DNA from 2 places in the Comamonas sp. Tr-654 genome. Region 2 is predicted to be linked to the other one. Evidence: predicted binding sites of a transcription regulator. Region 2 holds the regulator's gene; the other holds the start of a gene.
What was found. Region 2 encodes HrcA, which represses chaperone genes, less so after heat shock. Its sites were predicted from a motif close to TTAGCACTCNNNNNNNNNGAGTGCTAA; they were not measured.
Positions count from the first base shown of each region.

Region 1 (7,706 bases), on a different contig from region 2:
CTACCAGCCACACGAGCAGATGCGGGTTGCACGAGAAACGGCGCCGGAAGCGATCTCTGTCGGCTTGCGCGAGATACTCAAGCCTGAAGTTCCCGAAGCGGATATCCGCTCCTTCTTCACATGGCTCAAGCAGAGCAATGTGATGACCCAGATCATCCTGTATGACGTGGCGGACGTGCAGGCCTGGCAACGCCTGCGTGCAAGTGGAATCATTCCGGAAAACAAATGGTTTCTACTTTTTGTACTGGGCCGCTACTCTGCCGGTCAGACCTCTTCGCCCATTGATCTGCTGCCGTTCCTGAATGTCCATGACGATATCTATCCATGGGCGATGTGCGCCTTCGGCCCTCAGGAAAATGCGTGCGCGATAGCTGCAGCAAGCCTGGGAGGGCATGCACGCGTCGGCTTCGAGAACAACCTGTTCCTGAAGAGTGGTGAGCCGGCGGCAAGCAATGCCGCCCTGGTCGCCCAGGTCTGCCAGGGGGCCGCAGCACTGGGCCGTCCGCTGGCCACAGCTCACGATATTCGAAGCCTGTTCCTGAACTGATCAGCACTTCAAGGCCGCAGCACCTCTTGTGTCTTCAGGTAATGGTCTCTTGGAGGCACAAGATGCTCTGCCGTCAGACGGATCAGGCGCTCCCTCGACCCCTCCCCCTGCGCCAGTACCGCCAGCAGCTCGTGATGCTCCTGTTGGGATTGCAACTGACGCTCTCTGGACATCAGCGTTCCAAATCGAATCGCATGCGTTTGGCGGGCGAAGTCTTCGATGGATTGCGACAAGAAAACATTGCCGCATTGAGCAAACAAAAGCCGATGAAACTCCTGGTTGGTCCGAAAAATGCCGCGCGGCTCCTGGTGCTGGATCGCTGCATCGTGCTCGGCCTGAATGCGCCTGAGCTGCTCCAGGGCATCACGGTCCAGAGGCAGCGCAATTCTGCGCATCGCCTCCAGCTCGAGCAGCTCTCTCATTTCGTAGAGATGAACGACTTCATCTCTGCTGAAAGCCTTCACCATGGAGCCAATATTGCGCCTGCGCTCAAGCAGACCAGCGCTTTCGAGCCGAGCCAATGCGTCTCGCACCACATGGCGTTTGGCTGCGAACCTTTCCATCAGCTCGTCTTCAACAAGACGCACTCTGGGAGCCAAGAGGCCCAGAACGATGTCTTCCTCCAATGTCGCGGCAATCACGGATGCACCGTCCTCGGATGGACGGCGCTCCTTGGCAAAAGCGCCCGTCGGCATATGAACTTAACTCCTTGGAATCGAACCCTTGCGCTGCGTCGCAGTCAGGAAATCAAAGTCTGCTCCACGATCAGCCTGCAAAACAGTTTTCTTGAACAGATGCGCGTAACCACGCTCTGCCGCAGGAACTTGAACAGGCTTGGCATTCTGACGCATAGCCAGCTCTTCCTCACTGACCAGCCATTCAATACAGCGCTCGCGCACCGACAGACGAATTCTGTCTCCGGTTTGCACCCAGGCCAAAGGCCCGCCAATTGCCGCCTCGGGCGTCACATGCAAAACGATGGTGCCGAAAGCAGTGCCACTCATACGGCCATCGGAGACGCGCACCATGTCTTTCACGCCTTGGGCTGCGAGTTTCTTGGGAATGGGCAGGTAACCCGCTTCCGGCATCGCCGCTCCTTTGGGGCCGATGTTCTTGAGCACCAGCACATCCTCGGCCCGGACATCCAGCTCGGGCGAGTCGATACGCGCGGCCAAATCCTCCGCATTCTCGAAGACAACGGCACGGCCCTCATGCTCCATCAACTCGGGGTTGGCTGCGGACTGCTTGATGATGGCTCCTCCTGGAGCCAGATTGCCGTGCAGCACGGCAATGCCACCCTGTGGATACAAGGGGGCATCCAGAGTCTTCACCACATGCTGCTTGAAGACGGGACCTGCCGCCTCCAGCTCCTCGCCCAGGGTGCGCCCCGTCACGGTCAGTGCATCGAGGTGCAGCAGGGGCTTGAGTTCTCGAAGCAGGGTATGCATGCCGCCTGCGGCATGAAAGTCCTCCATGTAGTGGTCGCCAGATGGCTTGAGGTCGAGCAACACCGGAGTATTGCGGCTCATGACATCCAAGGCCTTGAGATCCAGCTCGTATCCCAAACGACCTGCGATCGCGGCCATATGCACGATGGCATTGGTGGAGCCCCCCATGGCCAGCAACACGCGCATGGCGTTTTCGAAGGCTGCAGGCGTGAGAATCTTGTCAATGCTCAGTCCTGCACGTGCCATGCGCACGGCCACCTCACCGGATCGTTCCGCAATCCGGATTCGGTCGGCAGTGACCGCTGGAGGGGTCGCGCTGCCTGGAAGGCCAATTCCCAGAGCCTCGGCGATGCAGGCCATCGTGCTGGCAGTGCCCGCCACCGAGCAGGTGCCCACACTGGCAACGAGCTGATTGTTGACGTCGGAAATTTCCTCCGCATCAATTTCTTCGGCACGGAATTTTCCCCAGTAGCGTCGGCAATCGGTGCAGGCTCCCACTCTTTCGCTTCGATGCGATCCGGTAAGCATGGAGCCGGTCACCAATTGAACCGCCGGCAGTCCGACCGAAGCCGCGCCCATCAGCTGAGCCGGCACCGTTTTGTCACAGCCCCCGATCAATACGACCGCATCCATGGGCTGCGCTCGCAGCATCTCCTCTGTGTCCATGGACATGAGGTTGCGCAGATACATGCTGGTCGGCTGGGAAAAGCTCTCGTGCAAGGAGATAGTCGGGAAGTCCATGGGCAGCCCACCGGCCATCAGGATGCCGCGCTTCACCGCCTCAATCAGTTGCGGCATGTTTCCGTGACAAGGGTTGTAGGAGCTGCCGGTGTTCGTGATACCGATCACAGGCCTGTCCAGCGCCTTGTCGGTATAGCCCGCTCCTTTGATGAAGGCCTTGCGCAAAAAAAGAGAGAAGCCGCGATCACCGTAGTTGGTGAGTCCTTTGGAGATGCCGCTCGAAGCGGCTTCTGGATGAATCGTGGCTTGCTGGTCTGGCTTGTTCGTCATGGAAGGGTTAACCATTGTTGATGCACTGATTATTAATAATATTATTGATTAAAAGAAAAATCGAGCGCTCAAGCAAGAAAGCGCATCCCTGAAAACCCTAAAGGAGACTTCATGAAACCCACAGAACCCGTTAACCCAGGCATGCGCTGCCGCAAGCTCTTTAACCTGGTTGCAACCGCCCTCGTTGCAGCCGGCGCATCGGGTGCAGCCAGTGCGCAGACCGATTACCCCAACAAACCCGTGAGGCTGGTGGTTCCCTATGCGCCGGGCGGAGCGACCGATGTCATTGGCCGCGTTCTCGCCAAGCAGCTTTCAGACCAGCTCGGGCAGCAGTTCGTCGTCGATAACCGTGCCGGAGCTGGCGGCAGTCTGGGAGCGGGTCAAGTCGCCAAATCACCTGCCGATGGCTACACCTTGCTGATGGGCGCTTTCACAAGCCACACCATCAATGCAGCACTGACGCCTGCGGTGACTCCTTTTGACATCCACAAGAGCTTCGCGCACATCTCGGTGGTTGGCAGCGTTCCGCTAGTATTTGTAGTCAATCCCAATGTTCAGGCGAAATCCGTCAGGGAACTGGTCGCCCTTGCCAAGGCCAGCCCTGGCAGCGTCACCTTCGCTTCCGCAGGCAATGGCTCGCCCCAGCATCTCTCGATCGAGATGTTCAAGCGCCAGACGCAGGTGGAAGTCGTGCATGTGCCCTACAAAGGCAGCGGCCCCGCTCTTTCCGATCTGCTCGGTGGTCAGATCAATGCCATGATTGACACTGTTCCTGCCGCACAAAGCCAGATCAAGGCAGGCAAGCTCCGGGCCCTGGCCACTACGACCAAAGAACGCGTCGCCTCGGTTCCGGACATTGCTACGGTGGTGGAAGCCGGATTTCCAGACATGCAGGTCAGCTCCATGTTTGCGCTCTCGGCTCCTGCAGGAACGCCAGTTGCAGTCATTCAGAAGATCAATTCAGCGCTGAAAGTGGTTCTGTCCAAGCAGGATGTCAAGGACTCCATGCTCGCCCAGGGAGCCATTGCCACCTACAACACGCCTGAAGAGTCGACCAAGATCATCAACGCCGAGTACGCCAAGTGGGCCAAATTGATCAAAGACAGCGACATCAAGGCTGAATAAGCGCGGATGGCGGAGCTGCAAAAAGCTGCCGCTCCGCTACCTATACTGCCGTGGTGGAAGCCAATCTATCAACCAAAGACCTGAGGGCGGTGGTCGCTCTGAGCCAGACCAAGAGCTTTGGCCAAGCCGCCCTCCAGGTTCACCTCTCGCAGTCCGCACTGTCGGCCCTGATTGCGCGTGTAGAAGCCCAGATCGGAGCCAGACTGTTTGAGCGCACCACTCGCGCCGTCGAGCTGACCGATGCGGGCCATGTCTTTATCGCCCATGCCCAGGAGATCTTGCGCGATACGCAACGTGCCTTGCGCGCCGTGACGGACACCGTACAGCTCAGAACTGGTTCGGTGACGGTTGCCGCACTTCCCTCTCTGGCTGCCTCGCTGCTGCCAAAGGTCTTTGCCGAATTCACGCGGATTCACCCCGGGGTGCGCCTTGCCTTGCTTGATACATTGTCGGGCCCAGCGTTTGATCTCGTTCGTGATGGCAAGGTCGACTTTGCACTCACTGCAGCCGATCCCAAACAGGAAGACCTCGCCTATGAGCAACTGATGGAGGACCAGTTCTTTCTGATCTGTCCCGATGACCATCCTCTATCCAAGCAGGCAGGTCCCGTCCCTATCGAGAGCACTCTGGACTACCCGCATGTCTCCATGCCCAGCTCTGCTAGCGTGCGTCAGTACATTGATGCGGATCTGCTCTCAAAAGGGCTTTACTTTGCTCCTGTCTTTGAAGTTGACCATATTGCAACCATCGGTGCCCTGGTCAGTGCGGGCCTGGGCATCAGCGCACTCCCCGAAACAGCCATATCCCTGCTACAGGCCGACCGCCTTGCGCAGATTCCTTTGTCGGCCCCTGGAATTCAACGTCCTTTGGGCATAGTGATGCGCCGCCACGCACCTCGAAGCTCGGCGGCTAGGAAATTAGAGACATTAATCAGAGCGAGCCTGCACAACCTGGCCTCTCATTCCAGCTAGAGCACTGCTACGGATGCCGGAAAAGGCAGGGGGTCGAATGGAATGTAAAAAATCCTCCACGAATCGACACAAGCTGCCTGCGCCATCAGAAAACCAACAAAAGCTGTGGGAACTTTGTCTTTAGCACTCTCTCTAACGGAGTGCTAATATGAAGATCATGGAAGAAAGGAAACCTGCAATGAAAACTGCCTCCGGCTCCATTGCTACTGCCTTGGCGCCCGCGAACCCCTGGGCGCTGGTACCTCCGCTGGGCAACCTGGATGCCTATATCTCGGCGGTCAATCGTATGCCAATGCTCACCCTTGAGGAAGAGCAGGACTACGCTCGCAAGCTCAAAGAACACAATGATCTGGACGCCGCCGGGCGCCTGGTGATGTCTCACCTGCGTCTGGTCGTCTCAATCTCGCGCCAGTACCTGGGCTATGGCCTGCCTCATGGCGACCTGATTCAGGAAGGCAATGTGGGCCTGATGAAGGCTGTGAAACGCTTCGACCCTGATCAGGGCGTGCGTCTGGTCAGCTACGCCATGCACTGGATCAAGGCGGAAATCCACGAATACATTCTGAAGAACTGGCGCATGGTCAAGGTCGCCACGACCAAGGCACAGCGCAAGCTGTTCTTCAATCTGCGCTCGATGAAGCATGAGCTGAAGTCCGATGCCGCCATGGCCGACGATGAGCTGGCCCTGCGCGAGACCCTGACCTCGAACGAAATTGACGCTGTCGCTGCCAAGCTCAACGTCAAGCGCGAGGAAGTCATCGAGATGGAAACCCGTCTGGCCGGCGGTGATGTGCTGCTGGATCCCTCTCCCAGCGACGACGGAGAGCAGGCTTTCGGTCCCATCGGCTACCTGGCCGATGCCAGCCACGAGCCTACCGCCATGCTCGAATCGCGCCAGCGCGATCATCTGGCGACCGATGGTCTGGTCATGGCCCTGGAGGGCCTGGATGACCGCAGCCGCCGCATCGTTGAAGAACGCTGGCTCAAGGTCAATGACGACGGCTCCGGCGGCATGACGCTGCATGAGCTGGCTGCCGAATATGGCGTGAGCGCCGAGCGCATTCGCCAGATTGAAGTAGCTGCCATGAAAAAGATGAAAAAAGCGCTGGCCGAGTTTGCGTAAACGCCAACTTGCGCACCAGGGCCTTAAAAGGCTGAAATGCTGAACCTCAAACCCGGATAATTTCCGGGTTTTTTATTTTTCGGAATCGATGCATGTTCTCATGCACAGCGATCACCCATCAAAAATTCAAAAGAGACCTGCCATGCCTATTCGCACTTCGCAAATTCTGAAGAATCTGTCCCGCCGCAGCCTGATTGCTGCAGGCGTCGCCATGATGGTGACTGCCATGGCTCCGGCCGCCGTGGCGGCTGACAACTGGCCCGACAAGCCCCTGCACCTGATCGTGGGCTTTCCCGCCGGCTCCTCACCCGATCTGAGCGCGCGCGCACTGGCCGAGCCGCTGGAAAAAAAGCTGGGCCAGACCATCATCGTGGAAAACCGTGTGGGCGCTGGCGGCAATATCGCCGGTGAATATGTGGCCAAGGCCGACGGCTACACCTTCAGCGTGATGATCAACGGCAATATGACCATTGCCAAGATGCTCAACCCCGCTGTGCGCTACGACCCCATCAAGGATCTGCAGCCCGTGAGCCTGATCGGCGTGGCGCCGCTGGTACTGGTGGCGCCGTCATCGGCCCCGCAAGGCAAGGCCTTCATGGAAGCGGCCGCCAAGGCGGGCGACAAATGGAGCTATGGCTCTCCCGGCGTCGGCACCGTGGGCCATCTGGGCATGGAATTGCTCAAGAGCCGCTCGGCCATCAAGGCCGTGCATGTGCCCTATACCGGCTACCCACAGGTGTTCAACGGCATTCAGGGCGGCGACCTGAAGCTGTCCATGCTGCCTCCGGCACTGGCCATGGCGCAGATTCAGGCCGGCAAGCTGCATGGCATTGGCGTGACCTCTGCCGCACGCAGTCCGCTGGCTCCCGGCCTGCCCAGCCTCAAGGAACTCGGCGTCAACAACTTCGACCTGGAGATCTGGAACGCCGTGGCAGCACCCAAGTCCATGCCCAAGGCCCATGTGGACAAGCTGGCGGCAGCCGTCAGCGACATCGTGCGCACGCCAGAAATGCGCCAGAAGCTGTCCATGCAAGGCTGGCAAGCCGTGGGCAGTTCGCCCGAAGGCCTGAGCAACCGCATCCAGCAGGATGTGAAGGCGCTGGGCACCATCATTCGCGAGCAGGGCATCACGGCGCAGTGACGTCTCTCTGAGCCGCTGCGCGGCTTCCGACCGCGCTGCTGCGGAGGCGGCCTTTGCTCGCCCTCCCGTTGATGCTGCATGCTGATGCACCTTTGGGTATCGGCTGAAGCTACTGCGGCGTCCTTTATCATGCGCCCGACAGGCATGGGTTTACGCTATGCCGTCGGGCGCATTATTGTTTCTGGGACAGCGCCACCGCTTTTGGAGCCTTCATGGACGCTGGTACCTGGTTCACACAGCTCAATGCCTGGCAAGTCATGGCTTTGGGTCTGGTTTTTTTCGGGGGTATTTATCTGCTGGGCGGCCTGCTCATGGGCGCTCTGACAGCATTTCTCACCCG
Region 1 covers NZ_VWWQ01000002.1:666,784-674,489, reverse strand. The annotation lists gene F3J24_RS08730 (3-keto-5-aminohexanoate cleavage protein) at 1-547, shown strand, start outside; gene F3J24_RS08725 (GntR family transcriptional regulator) at 556-1,242, opposite strand; gene F3J24_RS08720 (IlvD/Edd family dehydratase) at 1,249-3,006, opposite strand; gene F3J24_RS08715 (tripartite tricarboxylate transporter substrate binding protein) at 3,118-4,131, shown strand; partial or broken gene F3J24_RS25145 (LysR family transcriptional regulator) at 4,182-4,322, shown strand; gene F3J24_RS08710 (LysR substrate-binding domain-containing protein) at 4,410-5,102, shown strand; gene rpoH (RNA polymerase sigma factor RpoH) at 5,281-6,225, shown strand; gene F3J24_RS08700 (tripartite tricarboxylate transporter substrate binding protein) at 6,368-7,366, shown strand; gene F3J24_RS08695 (sterol desaturase family protein) at 7,579-7,706, shown strand, end outside.
Region 1: a site for HrcA is predicted at 5,223-5,249, ahead of rpoH (RNA polymerase sigma factor RpoH). Genes of this name have one in related genera too.

Region 2 (7,706 bases):
TCGGCCGTTTATGGCTATGGTTACCGCCTCGATGCCCCCGAAACTGCGGAGCCTGCAACCCCGGCTGCCTGAGTTTGAGCAGCCCCTACGCCTCTGATCTTCCAATGCCTGATTTACGTCCAACCCTTCGCTCTACCCGCACCCCTTTGCCCATGCTGGGCGCTGGCATGCTCTGGGTCGTATTCGGGGGGATGACGGCGACAGGTGTCGCCCATGCCCAGATCACGCCGCGCGGCAACGATGCCATGGCCCACCGCGTGGTGAGCGGAGATACGCTGGAGGAGCTGGCGGCCCGCTATCTGGGCGACCACAAGCGCTGGACGGCGCTGCAAAGCCATAACAAGGTGCAGGACCCGCTGCGTCTGCGCCCCGGCTCGGTGCTGGAAATTCCCACCCGCCTGCTGCGCGCGGCGATGGCCTCGGTGGAGTTTGTGCAGGGCGATGTGCAAAGCACGCGCTCGCTCGACCATCTCGCCGACTCGACCAAAGCGCCGGCCCAGCCCGTGCGAAAAGGCCAGCTGCTGCAGGAAGGCGATTCGCTCCAGGTTCCCGCCAATGCCTTTGTCTCCGTGCGCCTGGCCGATGGCTCTCTGGTGCGCGTGCAGTCCGAATCCGATGTCGAGCTGCGCCAGATGCGCCGCAAAGGCCGTGCCGGCAACCTGCAGTCCGTGATTGATCTGCGCGAGGGCGCTATCGAGGCCAACGTGCCCAAGCAAGCCAATGGCGAGCGCCGTTTCGAGGTACGTACCCAGGCAGCATCGACCAGCGTGCGCGGCACCCGGTTTCTGGTCTGGAGCGACGAACAGGGCCGCACGGCTGCTGCGGTCGACGAAGGCTCGGTTGCCGTGCATACGGGCCAGCCCTCTGCACTGCTCAAGCCCGGTCAAGGCCTGTCCGTGTCCGCCGACGGCCAGCTCGGCAAGCCCACGACCATGCTGGCGGCTCCCGATATTGCGGCCTGGCCCGCCTTGATCGAAGACGCCAGCTGGGTCAGCCTGCCCCTGCCCACCATGGCAGGTGCCGTGCGCTATCAGGTGCTGCTGGCCCAGGACAAGGATTTGACGCAAATCGTACGCGGCGGCCTGTTCACCCGGTCACCGGCACGCCTAACGGGTGTGGAAGACGGCAGCTATATTGCCACGATTCGCGCCATCGATGCCAACGGCATTCCCGGCAAACCCAGCCTGCAGGCGCTGCGCGTGAAGGCTCATCCGGTGCCCCCGCTCTATGAGTCGCCAGCGCCCGACGCCACCGTCGGACAGGGTCAGCACGGCCTGAAGTGCACCCAGGTGGCCGAAGCCTCAGCCTACCGTATCCAGGTCATCGCTGCGAACGGCAGCTTTGCCCAGCCCCTGATCGACGCCAGCGAGCTCAAGGACTGCGCCCTGCCCGCCGAGGCGCTGGCCAAGCTGCCCATTGGTGAATATCTGTGGCGCGTGGGCAGCATCCGCACGCTGGGCAACGGCCAGCCGGATGCGGGCCCCTTCGCCGCCCCGCAAAAGATGAAACTGGCCCTGGCACCACAATCGCCCGAGCTGCAGATCGGCGGCGCGCCCGGCGAGGGCAGCAGCCATATTCACTGGGCTGGCGAAGAGGGCCAACGCTACCGCATCGTGGTGGCTAGCGACACCAGTTTTGCCGCGCCCCTGGTCGATACCTGGGTGACCCAGCCGCAGTGGAGCACGCAGGAGCTGGCCGCCGGCACCTACTATCTGCAGATGCAGGTCGAGGATGCCAACGGTCTGCGCAGCAACCTCTCTGCCGCGCGCCAGTTCCAGACCGGCAACTGGGTGACCTCGTCCGAAGGACAGACACTGACTTCCGGCGATGGCCTGCGTCTGATGCGCCAGTAAAAACAATAGCTGCCAGCGCTTGAATTTCATGAAATTACATAGGATTCATACCTTAAATTCATGTTTGGCATGCGCTAGAAGCTACGGTTTTATGAGCATCAACCCGGGCCATCCACATGGTTGAAGCTCCCAGCCCGCGCAAAAGCCGCTTGCAGAATCTGCGCCTGAGCTGGCTGCTGCTCAGCGCCTTCCTGCTCGGCCTGACCTGGTGGCTCAGCGGCCCAGGCCAGCTGCCACGCATCAACGGCATTCTTCAGGACACCTCGGTCTGGCTGCACCAGCGTCCGGCCTCGCCCGAAGTCGTCATCGTGGCCATCGACGATGACAGCATCGACAGCATAGGCCGCTGGCCCTGGCGCCGCGCGCTGCACGCGGCCTTGCTGGATCGCATCGCGCAGGGCCAGCCTCGCGCCATCGGCATGGATGTGGTCTTCAGCGAGGAGGACCTGGACTACCCTGGCGACGACCTGCTGCTGCAGCAAGCACTGAAAAAAAGCGGCAATGTGGTGTTGCCCGTCACACGCGCCGCGCAAAACGGTGCCACCGCTCCGCTCAAGGGTCTTGCCGGCGAAGCAGCCGCACTGGGCCACACCCAGATGCCGATGGATGCCGACGGGGTGGTGCGGCGCTTTTACGCACAGGAAGGCACATCGTCCCAGCCCTGGTGGCATATGGCACAGAGCCTGCATTGCGTGGGCCAAACCGGCCGCCCCTGCCCGCCACCGGCCCAGCCGCCAGCCGGCTTGGCGGCCACCGACTCCTGGCAAAAGCTGCAGCCCCGCTTCATCGCCTTTGCCAAAGCAGCGCAGGACCGTCAGAAAAGCACTGGCTCGCCATTCACCACCTACTCCTATATCGACGTGCTGCGCGGCAATATTCCTGCCGCTGCTTTTCGCGGCAAATATGTGCTCATCGGAGCGACCGCTGCCGGCCTCGGCGAAAAGTTCACGGCGCCCAACGGCCTGAATGCACGCCTGATCTCCAATGTGGAAATGCTGGGCCATGTGCTCAACGGCATATTGCAGGGCACACATCTGGAGCCGGCGTCTGCCCTGCTCAACCGCAGCCTCAATCTGCTGCCCGTGATGCTGGGCCTTCTGGCCCTTGCCTGGTTCGGCCCTTCTGGCGGGCTGATTTCCAGCATCCTGCTGGCCTTGCTCAGTCTGCTGATTGCCGGCCTGGCACCGCGCTGGGGCCATATCCAGACAGAGCCCGCCGCAGCGCTGCTGAGCCTGGCGCTTGCCTACCCGCTGTGGAGCTGGCTGCGCCTGCGCGCCGCAACACGCTTTCTGGCGCTGGAGCTGCGCGATCTGCAGGACCAGGGGCTGCCGACTGCCAGCCACAGTGCACTCAAGGGAGATGCCCTGGATCAGCGCATCTCGGCCGTGGAGCAGGCCTCGCGCCAGCTGCGCTCCCTGCATCACTTCGTGAGCGAAAGCCTGCGCCAGCTGCCATCCGCCACCTTTGTCTGCGGCCGCAACGGACTGGTGCTGCTGGCCAATACCGCAGCCCACCACTATGTCGAAAGCCTGGGCCGCAACCTGCAGCAAGGCGACGACCTGATCTTGCTGCTGGCTGAACTCCGCCACGCCGCCAGTGACGAGGAACACGCTGCCAGAGCGCCCAACGCCAACGCCCCCCTTCTGACCCGCAGCGCCATGCAAAATGCCACGCTGCCGCGTCAAAGCGAGGGGCGCGACTCACAGGGTCGCCACCTGATGCTGCTGAGCCAGACCTTCGAGGCACCGCCCACCTCGGGCTGGCTCATCACCCTGGTCGATATCAGCGACCTGCGCAGCGCACAGGCCCAGCGCGACCAGGCCATGCAGTTCATCTCCCACGATATCCGCGCACCCATTGGCTCCATCATCACCTTGCTGGAGATGCAGCGCACGGGCAAGCGCATCGAGTCGGAGGAGGCCCTCTTCGCCCGCATAGAGGGCTACGCCCAGTCGTCCCTGCAACTGGCTGACGACTTTGTGCATCTGGCCAGAGCCCAGCGGCAGCAATACCGCAGCGAGATTGTGGACCTGGGCCTGCTGGCGGATCAGGCCGTCTCGGACTGCTGGACCCAGGCCAGCCAGCAGAACATGCAACTGGCGTTCGAGCTGCCGGATACCGAAGCCTGCGTGCACGGCGACCCCGGTCTGCTGCACCGCGCGGTCATCAACTTGCTGACCAACGCCATCAAGTACGGCAAGCCGCAGGATGCGGATACCGGCGCGGTGATCGATATCCGTATCGTCGAGCAGGGCAGCTACTGGGGCATTGCCGTGCGCGATCACGGCCCCGGCATGGATGAGGAGTCACTAGCCAGACTCAGCCAGCCCTTTGAACGTCTGCAGCAGCACCAGCGCATGGACGGCGTAGGCCTGGGCTTGGCCTTCACACGCACCGTGGCACAGCGCCATGGCGGCAGTCTGCAGATCAGCAGCCAGCCTGGCCAGGGCAGCACCTTCAGCCTGCTGATCCCCAAGGCCTGAGGGCATCTGAAAACCGGGCAACCCCAGATCCGGAAACGAAAAAGCCTCAGAACTTTGCAGTTCTGAGGCTTGACGTTTTGTGGTGCGGCTGGCAGGAATCGAACCCACGACCCCTTGGTTCGTAGCCAAGTACTCTATCCAGCTGAGCTACAGCCGCAACAGGGTTGTATTCTAGCAGAGCAGAAACAGCCGCCAGATCAAATCTGGCAAATTTTCCGCGTTTGGCCAAAGAAAAAGCCTGCCATCGATGAAGACAGCAGGCTTTCGTGCAGCTTGGTAGGGCGTGGCGGACTTGAACCGACGACCAAAGGATTATGAGTCCTCTGCTCTAACCAACTGAGCTAACGCCCCAACACTGACAACAGCCGTGGCTGCCACCAGAAAAACTTCGCCATTGTAGGGCCTAACGCTTGTGACTCAGAGCATTGCTCACCAGTTTGGATGTGATATCGACAATCTGGATCATCTTGTCGTAGTGCATACGCGTAGGGCCGATCACCCCCAGAGTGCCTACCACCTTGCCGTCAAGTTCATAGGGGGCGCTCACTACGGAGAGATCTTCAAACGGTACGGTCTGGCTCTCGCCACCGATATAGATGCGCACGCCATCGGCCTGATTGGAGAAGTCCAGCAGCCTGAGAATCTGCGTTTTCTGCTCGAACAGGTCGAAAGCACGGCGCAGATTGCCCATGTCGCTGGAAAAATCACTCACCGACAGCAGATTGCGTTCGCCGGCGATCACCACATCCTCACGATCATGGTGGCTCATGACTTCGGCGCCGACATTCACCGCCGCCTGCATGAGGCTGGCAACCTGGCCCCGCAATTGCTCCACCTCGGTTTGCAGCCGCGCACGCACCTCCTCCATTGTCAAACCGGCGTAATGGTGATTGAGGAAATTCGAGGCTTCTATCAGTTGCGAGGACTCGTAATCCACATCCGTGAAGATCACGCGGTTTTGCACATCGCCTTCGGGCGAGACGATGATGACCAGAAAGCGCCGCTCCGACAGGCGCACGAACTCGATATGCTTGAAGACGGAGCTGCGACGCGGCACCATGACCACGCCCACGAACTGGGAGAGGTTGGACAGCAGGTTGGCCGCATTGGCGATCACCTTCTGCGGCTGTTCGGGCATCAGGCCGGGCGTTACAAGATCGGAGCGATCCACTGTCAGCATGGTGTCGACAAACAGGCGGTATCCCCTGGCTGTCGGCACGCGGCCTGCCGATGTGTGAGGGCTGATGATCAGGCCCATCTCTTCCAGGTCGGCCATCACGTTGCGTATGGTGGCAGGCGACAATTCAAGCCCGGATGCACGTGAAAGAGTGCGCGAGCCGACTGGTTGACCGTCAGCGATGTAACGCTCGATCAGCGCTTTGAGCAATAACTTGGCACGTTCGTCGAGCATGATTTCATTTTAATGATGTAATTTCCCAGATGACATCCACGTTCCACCATATTGCCCTGATCGGCAAGTACCACACACCGGCAGCAGGGGTTCCCTCCGATGCGGCCAGCGAAGCACTGCAACGGATTGCCGGTTATGTGCGCAGCATGGGTTGTGAGGTGATTCTGGATACCCAGTCAGCCATCTATGCGGGCCTGCCCGATTACCCGAGCATGGACGTGGATGGCCTGGGCAAGCATTGCGACCTCGGCCTGGTAGTGGGCGGTGACGGCACCATGCTGGGCGTGTGCCGCCATCTGGCGCGCTATGGCACACCGCTGGTTGGCATCAACCAGGGCCGCCTCGGGTTTGTCACCGACATTGCTCTGGATGAATTTGAAGCCTCCATCACGCCCATCCTCCAGGGCGAGTACGAGGAAGACGAACGCACGCTGATGAATGCTCGTGTCATGCGCGACGGCCAGTGCGTGTTTGAAGCCCAGGCCATGAATGACGTGGTGGTCAACCGTGGCTCAACCTCGGGCATGGTGGAGTTGCGCATCGAGGTCGGCGGCAGCTTTGTCTCCAACCAGCGCGCCGACGGATTGATCGTGGCCACCCCCACGGGCTCCACTGCCTATGCGCTCTCGGCCGGCGGCCCCATGCTGCACCCCTCGATTCCAGCCTGGGTGATGGTGCCCATCGCGCCGCACAACCTCTCCAACCGCCCCATCGTGCTCTCGGACGCACAGGAGGTGACTATCGAGGTGGTGGGCGGCCGTGGCGATGCCAGCGCGAACTTTGACATGCAGTCCCTGAAATCACTGCAGCATGGCGACCGCATCCTGGTGACCCGCGCCGATCACAGCGTGCACTTTCTGCACCCCAAGGGCTGGAACTACTTCGACACCCTGCGCAAAAAGCTGGGCTGGAACGAGGGAGGCGTCTGACCATGGCCTTGAAGCGCATCGTCCTGCGGGACTTTGTGATTGTCCAGTCACTCGACCTGGACTGGCAGACCGGCTTCACGGTGCTGACCGGCGAAACCGGCGCCGGTAAATCCATCATGCTCGACGCCCTGCAGTTGGTGCTGGGCGCACGCGCCGATGCGCAGGTGGTACGCGAAGGCTGCCCCCAGGCCGATATCTGCGCCGAGTTCGACTGCCCCCCCCACATTCACGAATGGCTGGAAGAGTCGGGGTTTGCGCAGGAGCAGGATTTGCTGCTGCGCCGCGTCATAGACAGCCTGGGCCGCAGCCGCGCCTGGATCAATGGCTCGCCCGCCACGGCCACACAGCTGCGCCACCTGGGCGATCAGCTGATCGACATTCATGGCCAGCATGCTTGGCAAAGCTTGACCCGGCCGGACGCGGCACGCGCCATGCTGGATACCTACGGCGGTATTGAAACCGCCCAGCTCAAGTCGCTGTGGCAAGACTGGCGCCAGAGCCATCAGGCTCTGGAGCAGGCTCTCTCGGCCCAGGACAATCTGCAGCGCGAACGCGAGCGACTGCAATGGCAGATATCCGAGCTGGACAAGCTGTCGCCGCGCGCCGAAGAATGGGATGAGCTCAACGCCCAGCACACGCGCCTGTCGCACGCGCAGACCTTGATGGACTCGGCCCAGTCATGCCTCCAGCTGCTGGAAGATGACGATGCAGGAGCGGCCACCCCATTGGGCAGAGCCCACCACCTGCTGCAGGACCAGGAGCATCTGGAGCCCGAGTTTCAGAGCATTGCCGACGTGCTCGGCTCCTGTGTGGCCCAGTTGCACGATGCCCGCCACTCGCTGCAAGCCTATCTGCGCCGCGCCGATCTGGACCCCGAGCTGCTGGCCGATCTCGACGAACGCCTGTCGCTGTGGATGCAGTTGGCTCGCCGCTACAAGCGCACGCCCGAAGAGTTACCCGCTCTGCTCGAAGGCTGGAAGCAGGAGCTGCACCAACTGGATGCCGCCGTCGATGTCGAGGGTCTACGCGC
Region 2 covers NZ_VWWQ01000003.1:415,836-423,541, forward strand. The annotation lists gene F3J24_RS11550 (response regulator transcription factor) at 1-72, shown strand, start outside; gene F3J24_RS11555 (FecR domain-containing protein) at 147-1,853, shown strand; gene F3J24_RS11560 (CHASE2 domain-containing protein) at 1,970-4,336, shown strand; tRNA gene F3J24_RS11565 (tRNA-Arg) at 4,417-4,493, opposite strand; tRNA gene F3J24_RS11570 (tRNA-Ile) at 4,611-4,687, opposite strand; gene hrcA (heat-inducible transcriptional repressor HrcA) at 4,740-5,747, opposite strand; gene F3J24_RS11580 (NAD kinase) at 5,777-6,676, shown strand; gene recN (DNA repair protein RecN) at 6,679-7,706, shown strand, end outside.